Regions from separate parts of the Bradyrhizobium sp. USDA 4449 genome, predicted to be linked through region 2. Evidence: predicted binding sites of a transcription regulator. Region 2 holds the regulator's gene; the other holds the start of a gene.
The links. Region 2 encodes PhoB, which activates phosphate uptake and scavenging genes when phosphate is short. Its sites were predicted from a motif close to TGTCATNNANCTGTCAT; they were not measured.
Positions count from the first base shown of each region.

Region 1: a site for PhoB is predicted at 6,546-6,562, ahead of phnC (phosphonate ABC transporter ATP-binding protein). Genes of this name have one in related genera too.

Region 1 is NZ_JBSRYD010000001.1:2,572,988-2,582,891, reverse strand. Features, by position in the region: gene ACVIIW_RS12250 (carbon-phosphorus lyase complex subunit PhnI) at 1-905, opposite strand, end outside; gene phnH (phosphonate C-P lyase system protein PhnH) at 910-1,518, opposite strand; gene phnG (phosphonate C-P lyase system protein PhnG) at 1,523-1,987, opposite strand; gene phnF (phosphonate metabolism transcriptional regulator PhnF) at 2,096-2,824, shown strand; gene phnE (phosphonate ABC transporter, permease protein PhnE) at 2,832-3,677, opposite strand; gene phnE (phosphonate ABC transporter, permease protein PhnE) at 3,674-4,558, opposite strand; gene phnD (phosphonate ABC transporter substrate-binding protein) at 4,644-5,573, opposite strand; gene phnC (phosphonate ABC transporter ATP-binding protein) at 5,637-6,446, opposite strand; gene ACVIIW_RS12210 (transferase hexapeptide repeat family protein) at 6,621-7,277, shown strand; gene ACVIIW_RS12205 (alpha-D-ribose 1-methylphosphonate 5-triphosphate diphosphatase) at 7,274-8,467, shown strand; gene ACVIIW_RS12200 (DUF1045 domain-containing protein) at 8,486-9,184, shown strand; gene ACVIIW_RS12195 (dihydrodipicolinate synthase family protein) at 9,250-9,904, opposite strand, start outside.
Region 2 is NZ_JBSRYD010000001.1:1,474,275-1,484,178, forward strand. Features, by position in the region: gene argF (ornithine carbamoyltransferase) at 16-939, opposite strand; gene ACVIIW_RS07035 (acetylornithine transaminase) at 939-2,141, opposite strand; gene ACVIIW_RS07040 (GcrA family cell cycle regulator) at 2,596-3,108, shown strand; gene phoB (phosphate regulon transcriptional regulator PhoB) at 3,212-3,919, opposite strand; gene phoU (phosphate signaling complex protein PhoU) at 3,942-4,658, opposite strand; gene pstB (phosphate ABC transporter ATP-binding protein PstB) at 4,670-5,494, opposite strand; gene pstA (phosphate ABC transporter permease PstA) at 5,491-6,336, opposite strand; gene pstC (phosphate ABC transporter permease subunit PstC) at 6,338-7,327, opposite strand; gene pstS (phosphate ABC transporter substrate-binding protein PstS) at 7,476-8,489, opposite strand; gene ACVIIW_RS07075 (ATP-binding protein) at 8,641-9,904, opposite strand, start outside.

The sequences.
Region 1 (9,904 bases), 1.1 Mb from region 2:
CCGAGCTCGCGGGCACGCAGCGCGCGGTCGACCAGTGCCATCGACATGGTCTTGCGCTCGCTCTGGCCGAAGGCCAGGCCATAGCCGCGGGTGAAGCACGGCGCTTCGCTCGCCGAGCCCTTGAACTGGTTGACCATCTGGCACTCGGTCAGCTCGATCGAACCGAGCGGCACGGCGAAGCCGACGTCCTCTGCTGCGAATTCGACCTCGACCTCGCCGAAGCGGATCTCACCGGCAAAGGGATGGTTGCGGCCATAGCCACGCTGGGTGGAGTAGCCCATCGCCAGCAGAAAGCCTTCGTCCCCACGCGCGAGATTTTGCAGGCGCAGATCGCGGTCCGCCGGAAAGTTCAGCGGCTCGCGGGTGAGATCACCGACGCTGGCGCCGTCTTCGGCCTGCGGCGAAGTCTCGATCAGCCCGTCACGACCGAGAATGTCGGTCACGCGCGGCGTCGGCGCCGTCGAGGCCTCGGCCAGGGCCGGCGCTTCCGGCACGAAGCCGCCGGCGAGCGAGGGATCGAGCAGGCGATGCGTATAGTCGAAGGTGGGGCCGAGGATCTGACCGCCGGGAATGTCCTTGAAGGTCGACGACACCCGCCGCTGCACCCTCATCGCGCCGGTGTCGACCGGTTCGCTGGCGCCGAAGCGCGGCAAGGTGGCGCGGAAGGCGCGAACCAGGAAGATCGCCTCGATCAGGTCGCCACGGGCCTGCTTGATCGCGAGCGCTGCGAGCTCGCGGTCATAGAGCGAACCTTCGCTCATGACGCGATCGACGGCGAGCCCAAGCTGCTCAGAGATCTGGTCGAGCGTGACTTCCGCAACGCTTTGGTCGCCGCGCCTGGCATTGGCGAGCAGGCGATGAGCGTTCTCGATGGCGCGTTCGCCACCCTTGACTGCGACATACATGCCTCTAGCCTCCCTTGCCCAGGACTCGCGTGGTGCGCGGGATCGCAGCCACGGCATCATCGGCGACCAGAAGCACGTCGATGCCACGCGGAAACAGGGTTTCGTTGCAACGAAGACGTTCGAACAGGTCGGGGGGCTTGATCGTGGCCTGAAGCGTCGCGGCACCGTCAATGCCGGGGCCACGCAGCTCGAAGCCCGGTCCTCGGTCCAGGCTTTCGACCTGGATGATCACCGTGGTCGAACGGTCAGGATATTCGTTGGTGCCGAGCGCGAAGCGCTCGAACGGGGGCAACGCACCGCCGTCACTGATCAGAGCGAACGCCGCGATCGAGGCATCCTGCACCACCGGCGCACCGCTGTGGAACTTGAGCCATTTCAGGACGTCGGGGCTTTCCGCCATCCGAGCATCGAGCCAGAGCGGCGTGTCATGATCGAACAGCGTCAGCGCGATCGCGGCGGTGCCACGCATCATCGTCTCAGGTGTTCCGGCCATCGGCAGGATGCGCTGGACCGAGCCCGGCCGCGCCATCGCATCCATGACCGAGCGAAAGGTCGATTGCGCCGACAAAACCTTGTCGGCGAACCCCGGCGGCAGTTCCGCAATCGTGGTCATGGCCTCACCCTTCACCGCGCACCATGGTGTAGAAATCAACCTTCGTCGCAGCGGTCTCTTCCGCCGCGCGCCTGCGTCTCGTCACAAGCTGCTCGCGCAGCGGCGCGATAACGTCGCGCTCGACAGCCGCGCCAAAATCGCGCGACTGCACCAGCGCGTCGCACAGCGCGATCAGCCGCGCCTTCTCGCCATCGCGCCCGAGCGTGTAGCCGAAGCCGACCTCGCCGCTCGCAAGCCGCACGGCGGCGCGCGACACCGTCGCCTCGCCGAGATTGAACGGCGCGCCATCGCCACCGATCCGGCCGCGCAACATCACCAGGCCGTTCTCCGGCGCGCGTAACTCCTGATGGCCGGGCAAGGAGATCATGCGCAGGCGGGCGGCGATCTCGCCCGCCTCCGCATGCGCCAGCACAGCCATGGCGGCCTGGCGCTGGGCTTGCTGGGTGTTGTGCTGGGTCACCGAATCCACCGACTCTTGTCGAACTCAAGTTGTCTATGATACTAGACAACTTGATACGGAAACGCCATGACCGTTTCGTGACAAACGTGTGATTTTCGGGCTAGGCTGATCGCCGACATGAGCATGCAGGACACCGCCTCTTCAGGCGTCGCGCTGTGGCGCCTCGTTGCCGACGGCATCGAGCGCGGCATCGCCGACGGCCGTTTTGCCACAGGCGACAAGCTGCCGGGCGAGATGGAGATCGCCGAAACCTATCGCGTCAACCGCCACACCGTGCGGCGCGCGCTGGCGGCGCTCGCCGACCGCGGCATCGTGCGCGCCGAGCGCGGCAGCGGAACCTATGTCGAGGCGCAGAAGCTCGCTTATCCCCTGCGCTCGCGCACGCGCTTCTCGGAGATCGTCGGCGCCGACGGCCGCGAGCCGCATGGAAGGATGATCGAGGCGTCGGAGGACGTCGCAACGCGGGAGCTCGCGCGGGAGCTCGGATTGAAGACAGGCGCGCCGCTGGTCAGGATCGAAGCCATCCGCCTCGCCGATCGCAGGCCGATCTGCGTCTCCACCACCTGGCTGTCGGCAGAGTGGTTTCCCGACGCCGGCACGGTGTTTGCCGCCACGCGCTCGATGACGAAGATGCTCGAGCATTACGGTATCAGCGACTACCGCCGCGGCGCCACGAGGATCACGGCCGGCATCGTGGACGCGACCGACGCCGCGCGGCTCGATCTGCCGTTGGGGCGGCCGATCCTGGTGGTCGATGCGACGGATCTCGATCTCGGCGGCAAGCCGCTGCTGACCAAGCACTCGCGGTTTGCAGCCGAGCGGGTGGAGTTTCTGGTGGAGCCGTAGGGAAGGCTCAGGCTACGGCCCGCCGCCCAATGATCGCAAAGCGCAGCTTGCCCGAGATGAAATCGATCGCGGCGACTGCGACCAGGATCATCAGGATCAGGAAGGATACCTTCTGCCATTCCAGCACGCGGATCTGCTCGGCGAGCTGGAGGCCGATGCCGCCGGCGCCGACGATGCCGATGATGGTTGCCGAGCGCGTGTTGGACTCGGTGAAGTAGAGCACCTGGCCGGCGATGACAGGCAGCACCTGCGGCATCAAACCGAAGCGGATCTCGTGCAGCACGCCGCCGCCGGAGGCACGGATGCCCTCGACCTGCTTCTGGTCGGCGCCTTCGATCGCCTCCGAGAACAGCTTGCCGAAGGCGCCGAAATCCGACACCGCGATCGCGAGCACGCCGGCGAACGGGCCGAGCCCGACGACGTTGATCCAGACCAGCGCCCAGATCAGGGTGTCGACGCCGCGGATCGAATCGAGGAACCGCCGCACCGGGAAGCGGACGATTTCAGGCACGATATTACGCGCCGCAATCAGGCTGACCGGCAGCGCCATCAGTGCGGCCAGCGTGGTGCCGAGCAGCGCGATCGACAGCGTCTCGCCCAGCGCTTTCAGATAAAGCGGCAGCGACGAGCCGGGATCGGGCGGCATCATCATCATGCCGATCCAGCCGAGCTGGCTCAGCCCCGAGATGAAACGCGAGGGCGAGAAATCGAGATCGACCAGGCCGAACACGAAGATCGCTAGCGCAGCGAGCAGCATCATCGGCGTCGCCAGGCGCGACGACGCCGGGCGGTCGAAGACGTCGGGATAGCGCGCGCGGAACTCCGCAGTGTTCACTTCAGGCGGCTTGCTCAATTTCGCGCCTCCCTGCCAAACAGGCGGCCGCGCACCCAGCCGGTGGTGATGTCGATCAGGAAGACCGTGACGATGATGGTGACGAGGATGGCGCTGACATCGGAGTAGTAGAACTTACGGATCGCGACGATCAGCTCCTGCCCGATGCCGCCGGCGCCAACAAAGCCCATGACGGAAGCTTCGCGGACGTTGATCTCGAAGCGCAGCAGCGCGTAGCTGGCATAGCCCGCCGAGACCTGCGGCAGGATCGCAAATCGCATGCAGGAGATCCAGCTCGCGCCGGTGGAGCGGATACCTTCGACAGGCTTCATGTCCGCATTCTCGACGATCTCCGAGAACAGTTTTCCGAGCGCGCCGGTCGAGTGGATCGCGATCGCCAGCACACCCGCGACCGGACCGAGGCCGAAGGCCATGACGAAGATCAACGCAAACACGATGCCGGGCACCGTGCGCGCGAATTCAAGCAAGCGCCGCACCGTGAAGCGCAGCCAGGCCGCGGGCGAGGTGTTCTCAGCGGACAAGAAATTCAGCGCGAAGGCGAAAACGCTGCCGATCAGCGTGCCGACATAGCTGATCAGCAGCGTCTCGCCGAGCAGTCTCAGCCATTTGTGCCGGCCCCAGAACCACTCGCCAGGATTGGTCCAGACCCGCTGGCCGCTATCGAGGGTCAGGATGCGGTCGAAATAGCTGACGAAGTTGCCGAAATAGCTGAAGAACGTCCGCAAATTCACCTCGGCGCCGATCGAGGCCACAATCAGCGCGACGACGAAGACGGCGAGGCCCGCCAGCAGCCGCAAGCGCTTGCGTGCGACCGCCTTGCGATAGGCGGCGTTGAGGGCGGCGAGCTGCTGCTCGGGAAGGATCGAAACCGCAATCGTCATCGAAGGCACAGATCCAGGACAGACAGATCCATCAAGAAAAGAGCCGGGTCCCTCGACCCGGCTCCAGTACATCGTCCCGACGAGGTCAGGACGCCTTCTTGCGCAGATTGTCGACGAACTTGATCAGCTCGATGGTCTTGTTGTAATCGTCGGTGGCGACCGGCTCCCAGGGCTTGTTCTTGCCGTCGGAGAGCTTCTTGAACGCCTCGGGGTCCTTCGTCGCCGCATCCAGGAAGGCCTTCTTGATCGCGGCCTTCATGTCGTCAGGCAGATCGCTGAGATAGGCATAGGGCGAGTTGATGATGAGGTCGGACTTCACGATGATGCGGAAATCCTCCTTCTTCATCGGCGTGCCGTCGGCCGACTTCACCATGCCCTTGTTGAGCATGCGGGTCAGGTTGGAATCGTCGTCGGCGTTCCACCAGTTGGCGGCGACATCGACGGTTCCTTGCGCGAGCGCGAGAACGGCGTTCTCGTGGCTGCCGGTGAAGACGACCTTGGAGAAATAGGCATCGGGATCGATCCCCATCGCGTTCAGCTTGAAGCGGGGCATGTTGTTGCCGGACGTGGAGTTCGGATCGACCAGCCCGAGGTTCTTGCCCTTGAGATCCTCGATCTTCCGGTACGGCGATTTCGCCAACACGTAGAACACCGAGTAGTAGCCCTTCGAGCCGTCGGAATTGACGTCGATGACGAAGGCGTCGGTCTTCACGCCGGTGAGGCGGGCACGCGCAAAGGAAGCCGGACCGTAATAGCCGATCTGGATGTTGCCGGCGCGCTGGCCCTCGATCAGAGCCGCGTAGTCGTTGGCGACACGCAGTGTGACCTTGATGCCAAGCTCCTTGGACAGATAGCTGATGAAGGGGGCATAGCGCTCGGTCACGCCCGAGCCGTTCTCGGCCGGAATCGCGGCGAAGGTGATCTCCGGATATTTCGTCCTCCAGTCTTCGGCGGAGGCGGATCCGGCAAAGGTCAACGCGGCTGCGCCGGCGAGAATGAGTCTGCGAGTGATCATGATGTCCTCTTCATGTGATAGGATCGGTTGACGCAAGACTGGCAATAATGGATGCGGCGCGGCTCAGGCAGCCGCGGCCCTTCCGAGCGCCGGGACGCCCTCGGGCGCCGGCGCAGGCGCGCCGCCCATGATTTCGGCGGCTTCGAGATCATAGAGCTCACGCGCGACGAGGTCGGTCAGTGCGGACGGGGCGCCATCGAACACCACCCGCCCCTGCGCCATACCGATCAGACGGTCGCAATAGCTGCGCGCCAGATCGAGCGAATGCAAATTGCAGATCACGGTGATGCCGAAGTGCTTGTTGATGCGCAGCAGCGCGTCCATGACGATCTTGGTGTTGCGCGGATCGAGCGAGGCGATCGGCTCGTCGGCGAGGATGATGTCCGGCTGCTGCACCAGCGCCCGCGCGATGGCGACGCGCTGCTGCTGGCCGCCGGAGAGCTGGTCGGCGCGCTGGGCGGCGAGCGCGGCGATGTCGAACTGTTCGAGCGCCGACATCGCCAGCGCCTTGTCTTGCTCGGGCCAGACCTGCGATAGCGAGCGCCAGGCCGGCATGGTTGCCAAACGACCCATCAGCACATTGGTCAGCACGTCGAGCCGGCCGACCAGGTTGAACTGCTGGAAGATCATGGCCGAGCGCGCCCGCCACTGTCGCAGCTCCTTGCCACGCAGCGCGGTGACGTCGAGGCCGTCGAACAGGATGCGGCCCTGCGTCGGCGTCACCAGACGGTTGATGGTCCGCAGCAAGGTGGACTTGCCGGCGCCGGAGCGCCCGATCACACCGACGAAGCCGCCGGGCGAGATTTGAAACGAAGCGTCGTCCACCGCGGCTTTTGCGCCGAAGCGGCACGTCAGACCCTCAACCACCAGCATGCAGCGCTCCAGAGTAGCTGGAGCCCACCGCTAGCGCCGGCGGTTGACACTCGTGTGACATGAGCACGACGGTGCGGCGATCCAACACAGCTCATCCCCTGTCATTGTATCGTCATGATGATGTCATCGGGCCGCTCGAAGACGAGCGCCCGCCCTCGAAATTTCGGATACAACATGACCAAGGTGCTTTCGGTCGAGCCGACCATCGATCCTTCGGCGAAACTGCACGAGGTCAGGCTCGGCGCCTACACCGAGGTCGGCGCGCGAACGATCCTGCACGAGGTGGCGATGGGCGATTACTCCTACGTCGTCAACGACGCGCAGATCACCTACACCACGATCGGAAAGTTCTGCTCGATCGCGGCGATGACGCGGATCAATCCCGGCAATCATCCGATGCACCGCGCCACGCAGGCGCATTTCACCTACCGCTCCAGCGCCTACTTTCCCGGCGAGAGCGACGACAGCGGGTTTTTCGAGTGGCGACGCCAGCATCATGTCCATATCGGCCACGACGTCTGGATCGGCCATGGCGCGATCGTGCTGCCGGGCCGCAACATCGGCACCGGCGCGGTCATCGCAGCCGGCGCCATCGTCACCAAGGACGTGCCGGCCTATGCCATCGTCGCCGGCAATCCCGCGCGCATCGTCCGCCGCCGGTTCTCGGAAGAGATTGCCGGGCGGCTTGCCAAGCTGGCATGGTGGGACTGGGATCACGACAAATTGCGTGAAGCGCTGCCCGATTTCCGCAAGCTCGCGATTGAAGATTTCCTCGGAGCATACGAAGCAGGGGCAAGTTTCCCTTCCAGCAAACGAAGCGCGGTCGCGTGACAGACATTTTCATCGAGGGTGGCCGGACGCTGATCGGCTCCGAGCTCGCCGAAACTTCCCTCGCAGTTTCAGGAACCGACATCGCGCAGATCGATGCATCCCGCGGCCGGGCACGGCTGGCGATCGATGCGCGCAATCTTCTGGTGCTGCCTGGAATCGTCGATCTGCACGGCGACGCCTTCGAGCGGCAGATGATGCCGCGCGCCGGCGTCGACTTCCCGATCGACGTCGCGCTTGACGACACCGACCGCCAGGTCATCGGTAACGGCATCACAACGGTATTCCACGCCACCACTTGGTCGTGGGAGCCGGGCCTGCGCAGCGGCGACAATGCAAGGCGCCTGCTCGAGGCGATCGAGCGGCAGCGTCCGCGCTTCGCCGCCGATACCCGTTTCCATCTGCGCCACGAGACCTACAATCTCGATGCCGAAGATGAGATCAGCCAGTGGCTAGGAGAGGGCCGCGTCGACCTGTTCGCCTTCAACGACCACATGGACGGGGTCGTTGCCGACATCTCCAATCCACGCAAGCGCAACCGCATGGTGGAACGCACCGGGCTGTCGAGCGAAGACTTCGACAAGCTCGTCACGCATATCGTCTCGCGCGCCGCCGATGTTCCGGCGTCGATCAACCGGCTCGCAGCAGTGGCCCGCGCGGCCGACGTGCGGATGCTCTCGCACGACGATGCGACGCCGGCGATGCGCAAGTCATTTCGCGACATGGGCGTGAAGCTCGCCGAGTTTCCGATCAATGAGGAGACGGCGCGCGAGGCCGCGGCTGCCGGCGACGCCATCGTCTACGGCGCGCCGAATGTCGTGCGCGGCGGCAGCCACACCGGCTGGACCAAGGCGTCCGACATGATCGCGAAGGGCCTCTGCTCGGTGCTGGCCTCCGACTATTACTATCCGGCGCCGCTGCTCGCGGCCTTCCGCCTGGCCGCCGAGGGCGTGCGGCCGCTGACCGAAGCCTGGAAGCTGATCTCGTCGGCACCGGCAGAAGCCACCGGGCTGACCGATCGCGGCACGCTCGCGACAGGCCTTCGTGCCGACATCCTGCTCGTCGACGACAGTGCGCCGTTGCGGCCGCGGCTGGTCGCGGTGATCTCAGCCGGCAAGCTCGTGCATCTCGCCGATGCGACCCGGCTGATCGGCACATCAGCGGCGCCGCGCGAGACTGTCGTTGCGGCCTAAATTGGCTATGCTCCTGAAATGACAGGTTTCCCCCGCTATGCGATCTATTTTGCCGCCGGCGCAGACAGCGCGCTCTCGCGCTTTGGCGCCGAGCTGCTCGGCTATGATGCCTATACGGGCGAGGAGCCACCCTTTGCCGGCGACGCGTTACGCGTTGCGCCTGACTGGCGCGACATCACCGCCGATCCCCGCAGATACGGCTTTCACGGCACGCTCAAGGCGCCGATGGCGCTGGCGGCGGGCAGGACCGAAGCGGAGCTCTCGGCGGCGTGTGCCGCATTTGCCGGCAAGGCCCGGCCGATTCCGGTGATCCGTCCTGTGGTCGGTGCCATCAGTGGCTTCATTGCTGTGATCCCGGCTGAGCCGGTCGATGCGCTTCAAAAGCTTGCCGCCGATTGCGCCCGCGATTTCGATTGCTTCCGTCCACCACTGACGGCGGAAGACCGCGCGCGGCGCAGGCCCGACAGGCTCAGCGAGCGGCAGCGCGACTATCTCGATCGCTGGGGCTATCCCTACGTGATGGAGGAGTTCCGCTTCCACATGACCGTGACGGGGCGGCTGGATGCGGATCGGCGCGGGCCGATCCTGGAGATGTTGCGGGCGCGGTTTGCGGGGCTCGGTCTCGACACGCTCGAGATCGATCGCATCACGCTGTTCAAGCAGGATGACGCGAAGACGAGGTTTCGCGTCATTGGCGAGTGGACGCTGGCGAGTTAGCGCGGCTTGCGCGGCATTCTCAATGTCGTCCCGGCAAAGGCCGGGACGACGGCGGAGACTTTGGATTACTTTCCCCAGCGCAGCGCCAACGCGTCGCGCTCCTTGGCGAGTTCGAGCAGTCCTGCCCGCGTCGCGGGATGCAGCGGCTGCAGCGGGTGGCGGACCGCGTCGGACTTGATCACGCCTCCGGCCTGCATCATCGCCTTGCAGGCGATCAGACCGCATTGACGGTTCTCGTAATTGATCAGCGGCAGCCAGCGTTCATAGGCGGTCTTGGCCTTCTCCCGATCGCCCGCGAAATAGGGATCGATGATCTGGCGGATACCGTCGGGATAGCCGCCGCCGGTCATCGCGCCGGTCGCGCCGGCATCGAGATCGGCCATCAGCGTGATCGCCTCCTCGCCGTCCCAAGGACCCTCTATATCCTTGCCGCCGGCCTCGATCAGGCTGCGGAGCTTTGACGCCGCGCCCGGCACCTCGATCTTGAAATAGCGGATATTGGAGAATTCGTGCGCCAACCGTGCCAGCAGCTCGACCGACAGCGGCGTGCCCGCGACCGGCGCGTCCTGGATCATGATCGGGATGTTGATCGCGCCCGAGAGCACCTTGAAGAATTCGACGATGCCCTTTTCAGGCACCCGGAACGTGGCGCCGTGATAGGGCGGCATGACCATGACCATGGCCGCACCGGCGGCCTCGGCCTGCCGGCTCCGCGCCGCG
Region 2 (9,904 bases):
GGCCCATGAGAAGGATCACTTCACCGCGTCAAAGCACCAGGCCAAAATGCCCTTCTGCGCATGCAGGCGGTTTTCGGCCTCGTCGAACACAACCGATTGCGGGCCGTCGATCACCTCGTCGGTGACCTCCTCGCCGCGATGGGCCGGCAGGCAGTGCATGAACAGCGCGTCGGGCTTGGCCAGCGACATCAGCTTGGAATTGACCTGGTAGGGCTTGAGCACGTTGTGGCGGTGCTCGCCTTCCTTGTCGCCCATCGACACCCAGGTGTCGGTGACGACACAATCGGCGCCCTTGACCGCGGCCTCGGGATCGGTGCCGAGCACGATCGGCGCACCCGTGGTCTTGATGAAGTCGCGCATCGCCTTTTTCGGCGCGAGCTCGGGCGGCGTCGCGACATTGAGCTGGAACTTGAAGCGCTCGGCGGCGTGGGCCCAGGACGCCAGCACATTGTTGTCGTCGCCGGTCCAGGCCACTGTACGACCTTCGATCGGGCCGCGATGCTCCTCATAGGTCATGAGGTCGGCCATCACCTGGCACGGGTGCGAGCGCCGCGTCAGGCCGTTGATGACGGGCACGGTCGCGTTCGCCGCGAGTTCCAGCAGGGCCTCGTGATTGAGGATGCGGATCATGATGGCGTCGACATAGCGCGACAGCACGCGCGCGGTGTCGGCAATGGTCTCGCCGCGGCCGAGTTGCATCTCGGCACCGGTCAGCATGATGGGTTCGCCGCCGAGCTGGCGCATGGCGACATCGAATGAGACGCGGGTGCGGGTCGAGGGGCGCTCGAAGATCATCGCCAGCGTCTTGCCTTCGAGCGGCTTGACCGGCTGGTGCGCCTTCTGCTTCGCCTTCATGGCGGAAGAAGCCGCGAGCATGCTCTTGAGCTCGGACAGCGGCAGCTCGTTGATATCGAGGAAGTGCTTGGGACTCTTGCTCATCAGCTTGCCGCTCGCTTGTTACCCGACAGCGCCGTGCAGGCGCGTTCGAGCCTGGCGACGCTGTCCTCGATCTCGGCTTCGGTGACGATCAGCGGCGGCAGGAAGCGTACGACATTGTCGCCGGCGCCGACGGTGAGCAGTTTTTCGTTGCGCAAGGCCGCAACCAGATCGCCTGAGGGCACCACGGCCTTGATGCCGATCAAGAGCCCCTCGCCGCGGACTTCGCTGAGGATATCGGGGTGACGGTCGATCACGGAAGCGAGTTTCTGCTTCAGGAGCAGCGACATCTTCTGCACGTGGTCGAAGAAGCCGGGCTTGAGCATGACGTCGAGCACGGCGTTTGCAGCTGCGATCGCCAGCGGATTGCCGCCGAAGGTCGAGCCGTGCGAGCCGGGTCCCATGCCGGAGGCTGCATCCCCCGTTGCCAGCACCGCGCCGATCGGGAAGCCACCGCCGAGCGCCTTGGCGAGCGACATCACGTCAGGCGTGACGCCGGTGCGCCGATGGGCAAACAGGTCGCCGGTGCGGCCCATGCCGGTCTGCACTTCGTCGAAGGCGAGCAGCAAGCCCTTCTCGTCGCAGAGCTGACGCAGCGCGTTGAGGAAAGACGGTGTCGCAGAGCGCACGCCGCCCTCACCCTGGATCGGCTCGATCAGGATGCCGGCGGTGTGTGGCCCGATCGCCTTCTTCACGGCCTCGATGTCGCCATGCGGCACCTGGTCGAAACCGTCCATCGGCGGCCCGAAGCCTTCGAGATATTTTGCCGATCCGGTCGCGGCCAGCGTCGCCAGCGTGCGGCCATGGAAAGCGCCTTCGAAGGTGACGATGCGATAGCGCTCGGGATGGCCCTTGGAGAAGTGATGATGGCGGACCAGCTTGATCACGCCCTCCAGCGCCTCGGCGCCGGAATTACAGAAGAACACGAAGTCGGCAAAACTCTCGTTGCACAGACGCGCGGCGAGCTTCTCGCCATCCGGGCTCTGGAACAGGTTCGACATGTGCCAGAGCTTGGTGGCCTGCTCCTGCAGCGCCTTGACCAGCGCGGGATGGGCATGTCCGAGCGCATTCACGGCGACGCCCGAGGTGAAATCGAGATACCGATCGCCATTGGTTGCGATCAACCAAACGCCTTCACCGCGCTCAAAACCGAGATCGGCCCTGGCGAAAACGGGGAGCAAATGCGGCGCTGCGCTGTTAGTCATGACGGCCACTTGAATGTTGCGGACGGTGTGGGCGTGCATTGCGCAACGCACCATTGACCAGCCTGAAAACGAAACGTGCCGCCTTTTAAGGGCGGCACGCGTCACCATTTTAGGCCTGGTGAAACGGGTGTCAATGCCGCCCGAACGCCTCGCGACATGCTGAATCCGTAGTCTTGCGGTGGCGATTTTGCGGGATATTCGCCACGGAACATGTGGAAGCGAGTCGCCGGACTCTTGCGCGTGAGTCACGCCATATTGTAGCGTTCGGCTTGTCAGATACGACATCTCGTGCAGCGGTTCTGATCCCAAAAGTCCTCTTGTACCGGCGTAAACGTTCGGGCGTCTGATTGCGCCCGGCGAGCCTTAAGGGATTCTGGCGGCACGGGTTTTTCGAAGCTTACGCATTCGTCGTGCGGCCCCGCAGATGGCGGCGCGCGGTGAAGGAAAGGGTGCCATGACCGTTTTGACCTGGTCCGACGATCGCGTCGAACAGCTGAAAAAGCTCTGGGAGGCCGGACTTTCGGCCAGCCAGATTGCCGCTGAGCTTGGGAATGTCACCCGCAACGCCGTGATCGGCAAGGTGCACAGGCTCGGCCTGTCCGGCCGCGCCAAGAGCCCGTCTTCGGCAGCTCCCCGGCCGCGCAAGGCGCGTCCCGCGCAGCACATGATGCGCGTGAGCCGCCCGATCTCGCGGGGCAACACCGCACTCGCCCAGGCCTTCGAGGTCGAGGTCGAGGCTGAACCTGTGACCTTCGACAACGTGGTGCCGATGAGCCAGCGGCTGTCGCTGCTCGAATTGAACGAGGCCACCTGCCACTGGCCGGTCGGCGATCCCTCGAGCGCGGACTTCTTCTTCTGCGGCGGCAAGGCGCTCTCCGGCCTGCCCTATTGCGCCCAGCACTCGCGGGTCGCGTATCAGCCGGCGGCCGATCGTCGCCGCGCGCCGGCGAAGCCGGGTCCGCGCTGAGCATGGCTCCAGACGACAGCGTCCCGGTACCTGCCGCGGCGATCGAGACATAAAAAAGCGCGCCCCAGGGCGCGCTTTTTATTTTGCTTGCTTGTCACCGTGCTCAGGCCTGCTCGGCCTTCGCGAAGCGGTCGTCGAGCGCGTAGCCGGCGCCACGGACGGTGCGGATCGGGTCCTGCTCGCGGCCGAGATTGAGGAGCTTGCGCAGGCGGCCGATATGCACGTCGACGGTCCGCTCGTCGATATAGATGTCGCGGCCCCAGACGCTGTCGAGCAGCTGCTCGCGCGAGAACACGCGGCCGGGATGCTCCAGGAAGAACTCCAGCAGGCGATATTCGGTCGGGCCGAGGTCGATCGGCCGGCCCGAGCGCGCCACGCGACGCTTTTCGCGGTCGAGCTCGATGTCGCCGAAAGCCAGCACGGTTGCGAGCCGCTCGGGGCTTGCACGCCGCAGCAGTCCTTTCACCCGCGCCAACAGCTCAGGCACGGAGAACGGCTTGACGATGTAATCGTCGGCGCCGGTGGCGAGGCCGCGCACCCGCTCGCTCTCCTCGCCGCGCGCGGTGAGCATGATGATCGGCAGCTGCTTGGTGTCGGACCGCGTCCGCAACCGGCGGCACAGCTCGATACCGGACAGGCCCGGCAGCATCCAGTCGAGCACGATCAGATCGGGAATGTGCTCCTTGAGACGGGTGTCGGCGTCGTCGCCGCGCATCACCGTCTCGACGTCATAACCGTCGCCTTCGAGATTGTAGCGAAGCAGCTCGGTAAGAGCTTCTTCGTCTTCAACCACCATAATGCGTGCGCCCATGGGGTCGTCGCTCCTTGAGGATTCAGGTGTTGGGGACGGTGGTTGCGAAGGTCGTCATGTCGCCCTTCGGTCGCTTGTCGGTGATGGCCTGGCCTTCGATCATGTAGAACACGGTCTCGGCAATGTTGGTGGCGTGGTCGCCGATCCGCTCGATGTTCTTGGCGCAGAACATCAGATGGATGCAGAACGAGATGTTGCGCGGATCCTCCATCATGTAGGTGAGGAGCTCGCGGAACAGCGAGGTGCAGATGGCGTCGACCTCCTCGTCGCCCTTCCACACCACCATCGCCGCCGGCAGATCATGCGCGGCATAGGCATCCAGCACCGACTTGACCTGTTGCTGCACGAGGTCGGTCATGTGCTCGAGGCCACGGAACAGCTTGAGCGGATGGAAATCCGTCTCAAGCGCCGCGACGCGTTTGCCCATGTTCTTGGCGAGGTCGCCGATCCGCTCGAGATCGGTCGCGACGCGCATGGCGCCGACGATCTCGCGCAGATCGATCGCCATCGGCTGGCGGCGGGCGATGGTGAGCACGGCGTGCTCCTCGATCCGCCTTTGAAGCGCGTCGATCTCGGCGTCGGTGATGACCACGCGCTGGCCGAGCGCGACGTCGCGACGGATCAGCGCGTCGACGGAATCGACGATCATCCGCTCGGCGAGGCCGCCCATTTCTGCGACCGACCGGGTGAGCTCCTGGAGGTCGGTATCGAAAGCCTTTGCGGTATGTTCAGAACCCATGTCCTGTCTCCTCAGCCGAACCGGCCGGTAATGTAATCCTGCGTGCGCCGGTCGGTCGGCGACGTGAAGATCTTGCTGGTGTCGTCGAACTCGATCAACTCGCCGAGATACATGAAGGCGGTCTTGTCGGAGACGCGCGCCGCCTGCTGCATGTTGTGGGTGACGATCGCGATCGTGTAATTCTCGGACAGTTCCTGGATCAGCTCCTCGACCTTGGCGGTCGAGATCGGGTCGAGCGCCGAGCAGGGCTCGTCGAACAGGATCACCTCGGGCCGCACGGCGACGGTGCGCGCGATGCAGAGACGCTGCTGCTGGCCGCCGGAGAGCGAGAGGCCGGATGCATTGAGCTTGTCCTTGACCTCGTTCCACAGCGCGCCGCCGCGCAGCGCCTTCTCGACGCGGTCGTCCATCTCGGACTTCGGGATCTTCTCGTAGAGACGGATGCCGAAGGCGATGTTCTCGTAGATCGTCATCGGAAACGGCGTCGGCTTCTGGAACACCATGCCGACGCGCGCGCGCAACAGATTGAGGTCCAGCCCGGGATCGAGGATGTTGGTCTGGTCGAGCATCAGCTGGCCGGTGACGCGCTGGCCGGGATAGAGGTCGTACATCCGGTTGAAGATGCGCAGCAGGGTCGACTTGCCGCAGCCCGACGGGCCGATGAAGGCCGTGACGCGGTTGGTGCCGAGCGCCAGATTGATGTTCTTCAGCGCGTGGTGCTCGCCGTAATAGAAGTTGAGATTGCGCACCGTCACCTTCGCCGGAGCTTCGGGCAGCGGCTGCTGGGCATGCGGGAGCCCGCCGGAGGCGCTCATCGATACGGAAAGGTCACTCATTTTGCGGTCCTCTCGGCGCCAAGAATGCGCGCGCCAATGTTCAGGGCAAGCACGGTCAACGTAATCAGCAGCGCACCGCTCCAGGCGAGTTGCTTCCAATAGGCATAGGGGCTCTGGACGAAGTTGTTGATCGTCACGGGCAGGTTCGCCATCGTCTTGTTCAGGCCGAGGCTGAAGAACTGGTTCGACAGCGCGGTGAAGAGCAATGGCGCGGTCTCGCCGGCGACACGGGCGGTCGCGAGCAGCACGCCGGTAATGAGACCCGAGCGGGCCGCGCGATAGGCGATCCGCTTGATCACCAGCGAGCGCGGCAGGCCGAGCGCCGAGGCCGCTTCGCGCAGCGCGTTCGGCACCAGCAGCAGCATGTCCTCGGTCGTACGCAGCACCACCGGGATCACGATGACGGCCAAAGCGAGCGAGCCTGCGATCGCCGAGAAGCCGCGCATCGGCACCACCACGGCGCCATAGATGAACAGGCCGATGATGATCGAGGGCGCCGACAGCAGGATGTCGTTGATGAAGCGGATCACCGAGGTCAGCTTGTCGTTGCGACCGTACTCGGCGAGATAGGTGCCGGCGAACAGGCCGAGCGGCGCGCCGATGCCGACGCCGATCACGGTCATGATCAGCGAACCCACGATGGCGTTGCGCAGGCCGCCTTCGGTCGAGCCCGGCGGCGGCGTGTCGGCGACGAACAGTTCGAGGTTGAGGCCCGCCAACCCGTTGTAAAGCAGCGTCATCAGGATCAGCGCGAGCCAGGTCACGCCGAAGGCGGCGGCGGCGATGCAGAGCGTGCGGACGATGATGTCCTTGCGGCGGCGGCGTGCATAAATCCGGTTCATGTTACTTCCCCGCCTTCCTTTCCAGACGCAGCAGCATCAGCCGGGCGCCCGCGAGCACGAAGAACGTCAGCACGAACAGCAGCAGGCCGAGCAGGATCAGGCCGGACTGGTGCAGCCCGTCGCTCTCGGCGAATTCGGAGGCGATCGCCGCCGAGATCGTCGTGCCCGGCGCGAAGATCGACGACGAGATGCGGAACGAGTTGCCGATGATGAAGGTGACCGCCATGGTCTCGCCGAGCGCGCGGCCCAGCGCCAGCATGACGCCGCCGATGATGCCGACGCGGGTATAGGGAATTACCACGCTGCGCACCACTTCCCAGGTGGTGCAGCCGACGCCATAGGCAGCTTCCTTCAGCACCGGAGGCACCGTCTTGAACACGTCCACCGAGATCGATGTGATGAATGGCAGCACCATGATCGCGAGGATCAGCGCGGCGTTGAACAGGCTGAGATAGGACGGCGGACCTGCGAAGATCGCGCCGAGCACGGGGACGCCATCGAAGATCTTGATCATGAAGGGCTGGAAGGTGTTGGCCAGGAACGGGCCCAGCACGAAGAAGCCCCACATGCCGTAGATGATCGAGGGAATGCCGGCGAGCAGCTCGATCGCCATGCCGATCGGCCGGCGCAGCCATTGCGGGCAGAGCTCGGTCAGGAAGATCGCAATGCCGAGACCGACCGGAATGGCGATCAGCATCGCTATGAAGGAGGTGACGAGCGTGCCGTACATCGGTCCGAGCGCGCCGAGCACGGGCGGATCCGCCGAGGGCGCCCAGCGCTGCGTCCACAGGAACGCGAAGCCGTACTCCTTCATCGCCGGGACGGCGCCGATGATCAGCGAAACGATGATGCCGCCGAGAATGAGAAGCACCGAAATCGCGCTGAGCCGCGTAATCCAGTAGAAGGTGACATCGCCGAGCTTGAACGCGCTCAAAGCCTTGGCGCGATCGTATGGTCCGGCGTCGTCGATTACATCGCTCTGAACGGCCATTTCTGCCACGCCGATCCCCTGTGCCAAGTCATATACGCTTTTGATGGTCTCGTGCCCCGGACTCGGCACGAGGCCTATCCGGGGCAGAAAAGTCGTCACGTCGGCAATGCGGCCGCAGGAGGCCGCACTGCCTCCGAGAGCAAAGAGCTTAGCTCTTGATGTCGGCTGACCAGGTCTTCTCGATCAGCTTCACGACGTTCTCGGGCATCGGGATGTAGTCGAGTTCCTCCGCAGACTTCGCACCCTTTTCAAAGGCGAACTGGAAGAACTTCAGCGCTTCCTGCGACGCGGCCTTGTCGGTCGCTTCCTTGTGCATCAGCACGAAGGTCGTCGCGACGATCGGCCAGGACTTGTCGCCAGGCTGGTCGGTGAGGATCAGGTAGTACCCCGGAGCGCTGGTCCAGTCGGCGTTGGACGCGGCAGCCTGGAACGACTCGTTGGTCGGGTCGACGGTCTTGCCGGCCTTGTTGACCATCTTGGTGTAGGTCAGCTTGTTCTGCTTGGCATAGGCGTATTCGACATAACCGATCGAGTTCCTGGTCTGGGCAATGTTTCCGGCAACGCCCTCGTTGCCCTTGGCGCCGACGCCAACGGGCCACTCGACGGCGGTGCCTTCACCGACCTTGCTCTTCCAGTCGGCGCTGGCCTTGGAGAGGTAGTTGGTGAAGTTGAAGGTGGTACCCGAACCATCCGCGCGGTGAACGACCGAGATCGCTTCCGACGGCAGCTTGGCACCCGGGTTCAGCTTCTTGATCGCAGCGTCGTCCCACTTGGTGATCTTGCCGACGAAGATGTCGGCGAGGGTGGCGCCGTCGAGCACGAGATCGCCGGCCTTCACGCCTTCAACGTTCACGACCGGAACGATACCGCCCATGACCATCGGCCACTGAGCGAAGCCGTCCTTCTGGAGCTGATCCGCCTTCAAGGGAGCGTCGGTCGCGCCGAAGGTCACGGTCTTGGCCTGGATCTGCTTGATGCCGGCGCCAGAACCGATCGACTGGTAGTTCACGCCATTGCCCGTGTCCTTCTTGTAGGCATCAGCCCATTTGGAGAGGACGGGGAAAATGAAGGTCGAGCCGGCACCGGTGATGTCGGCGGCGAAGGCCGTCGTCGTCGTTGCGGCGACCAAGCCGGCAGCGACGATCGTTTTGATGAATTTCATGCTGGTCTCCATACAGGGGAGCGAAGCGCCCATCAGCGCCCGATCGCGCTCCCCGCGCCGCCCCTTTAGGAGCGGTCGGCTGAGCTTTTACGAAGCTTTCATGACAGTCGGATGACACCATCAAGCAATTGAAATCGCTCGATTTTCTTGTCTAGACGAAAGTCTTGGCCTGGGGAAAACAGGCGGTGAAAGTGGCGCCCTGTTTGGGCACACTTTCGATCAAGAGACGGCCGCGGTGACGATTTAGAATGTGTTTCACCAGGGATAGTCCCAGTCCTGTTCCGCCCTGCAAGCGGCTGTCGCCGACATCGACCCGATAGAACCGCTCGGTCAGGCGCGGCAGGTGCTCGGGCGCGATGCCGGGGCCGAAGTCGCGGACCGTGACCCGGATTTCCTGCGTTCCATCGGTGCCCGAGGGAGCGGTCAGCGACACGATGACGCGCCCGCCGGAGGCGCCGTATTTGAGCGCGTTCTCGATCAGATTCTCGAACAGGCGGAGCAGCTCCTCCCGGTCGCCGGCGATCATGACCGGGGTCTCAGGCAGATGGGTCTCGACCTCGACCTGACGTTCCCGCGCCAGCGGCTCGAGCCCATCGGCGACCTGGAAGATGATCGGCAGCAGATCGACCAGGGTGTCGGGCCGCACATGGGCCGACAGCTCCACCCGCGACAGCGACAAGAGATCGTCGATGAGGCGCGCCATGCGGGTCGCCTGATTGTGCATGATACCGAGGAAGCGCTCGCGCGCCTTGGGATCGTCCTTGGCCTGGCCCTGCAGCGTATCGATGAAGCCGGACAGCGCCGCGAGCGGCGTGCGCAATTCGTGGCTGGCATTGGCGACGAAGTCGGCCCGCATCTCCTCGACCCGGCGCAACGGCGTCTGGTCGTGGAACGTCATCAGCATGCACTTGTCGGCGCCGCCGAAATTTGTCGGCACCGGCACCGGGGTGATGATCAGCTCCATCCAGCGATCGACGGGCACGTGGTCGAGATAGGTCGCGCGCCGCGGCTCGGTGGTCGCAATGGATTCGCGCAGCGCGGTGATGATCTCCGGCGAGCGCAGCGCGAACTGGGCCAGCTCGTTCTTGCGCAGCGCCGGCGCGAGCTGGGCGGCGGCGGCATTGAGGTGGATGACGCGGCCGGCGCGGTCGAGCAGCACGGCAGGATCAGGCATGCCCGCGACGACGGCGGCCACGGCCGCGCTTTCGACCGGATTGACCCGCCTGACGTCGTCGCGCGAGGTTGCGGCATCATGCAGCCGCCAGGGGATCAGCGCGGCAGCCGCGATGCACAGGAACACCGCCACGGCCCGGATCGCCGACAATTCGCCGAGCGAGACCACCACCGACAACGCCAGCGCCGCGGCAATCAGGATGACGGTCGAATGCCGCAACCGGTCGGACCAAGGCTGCGCG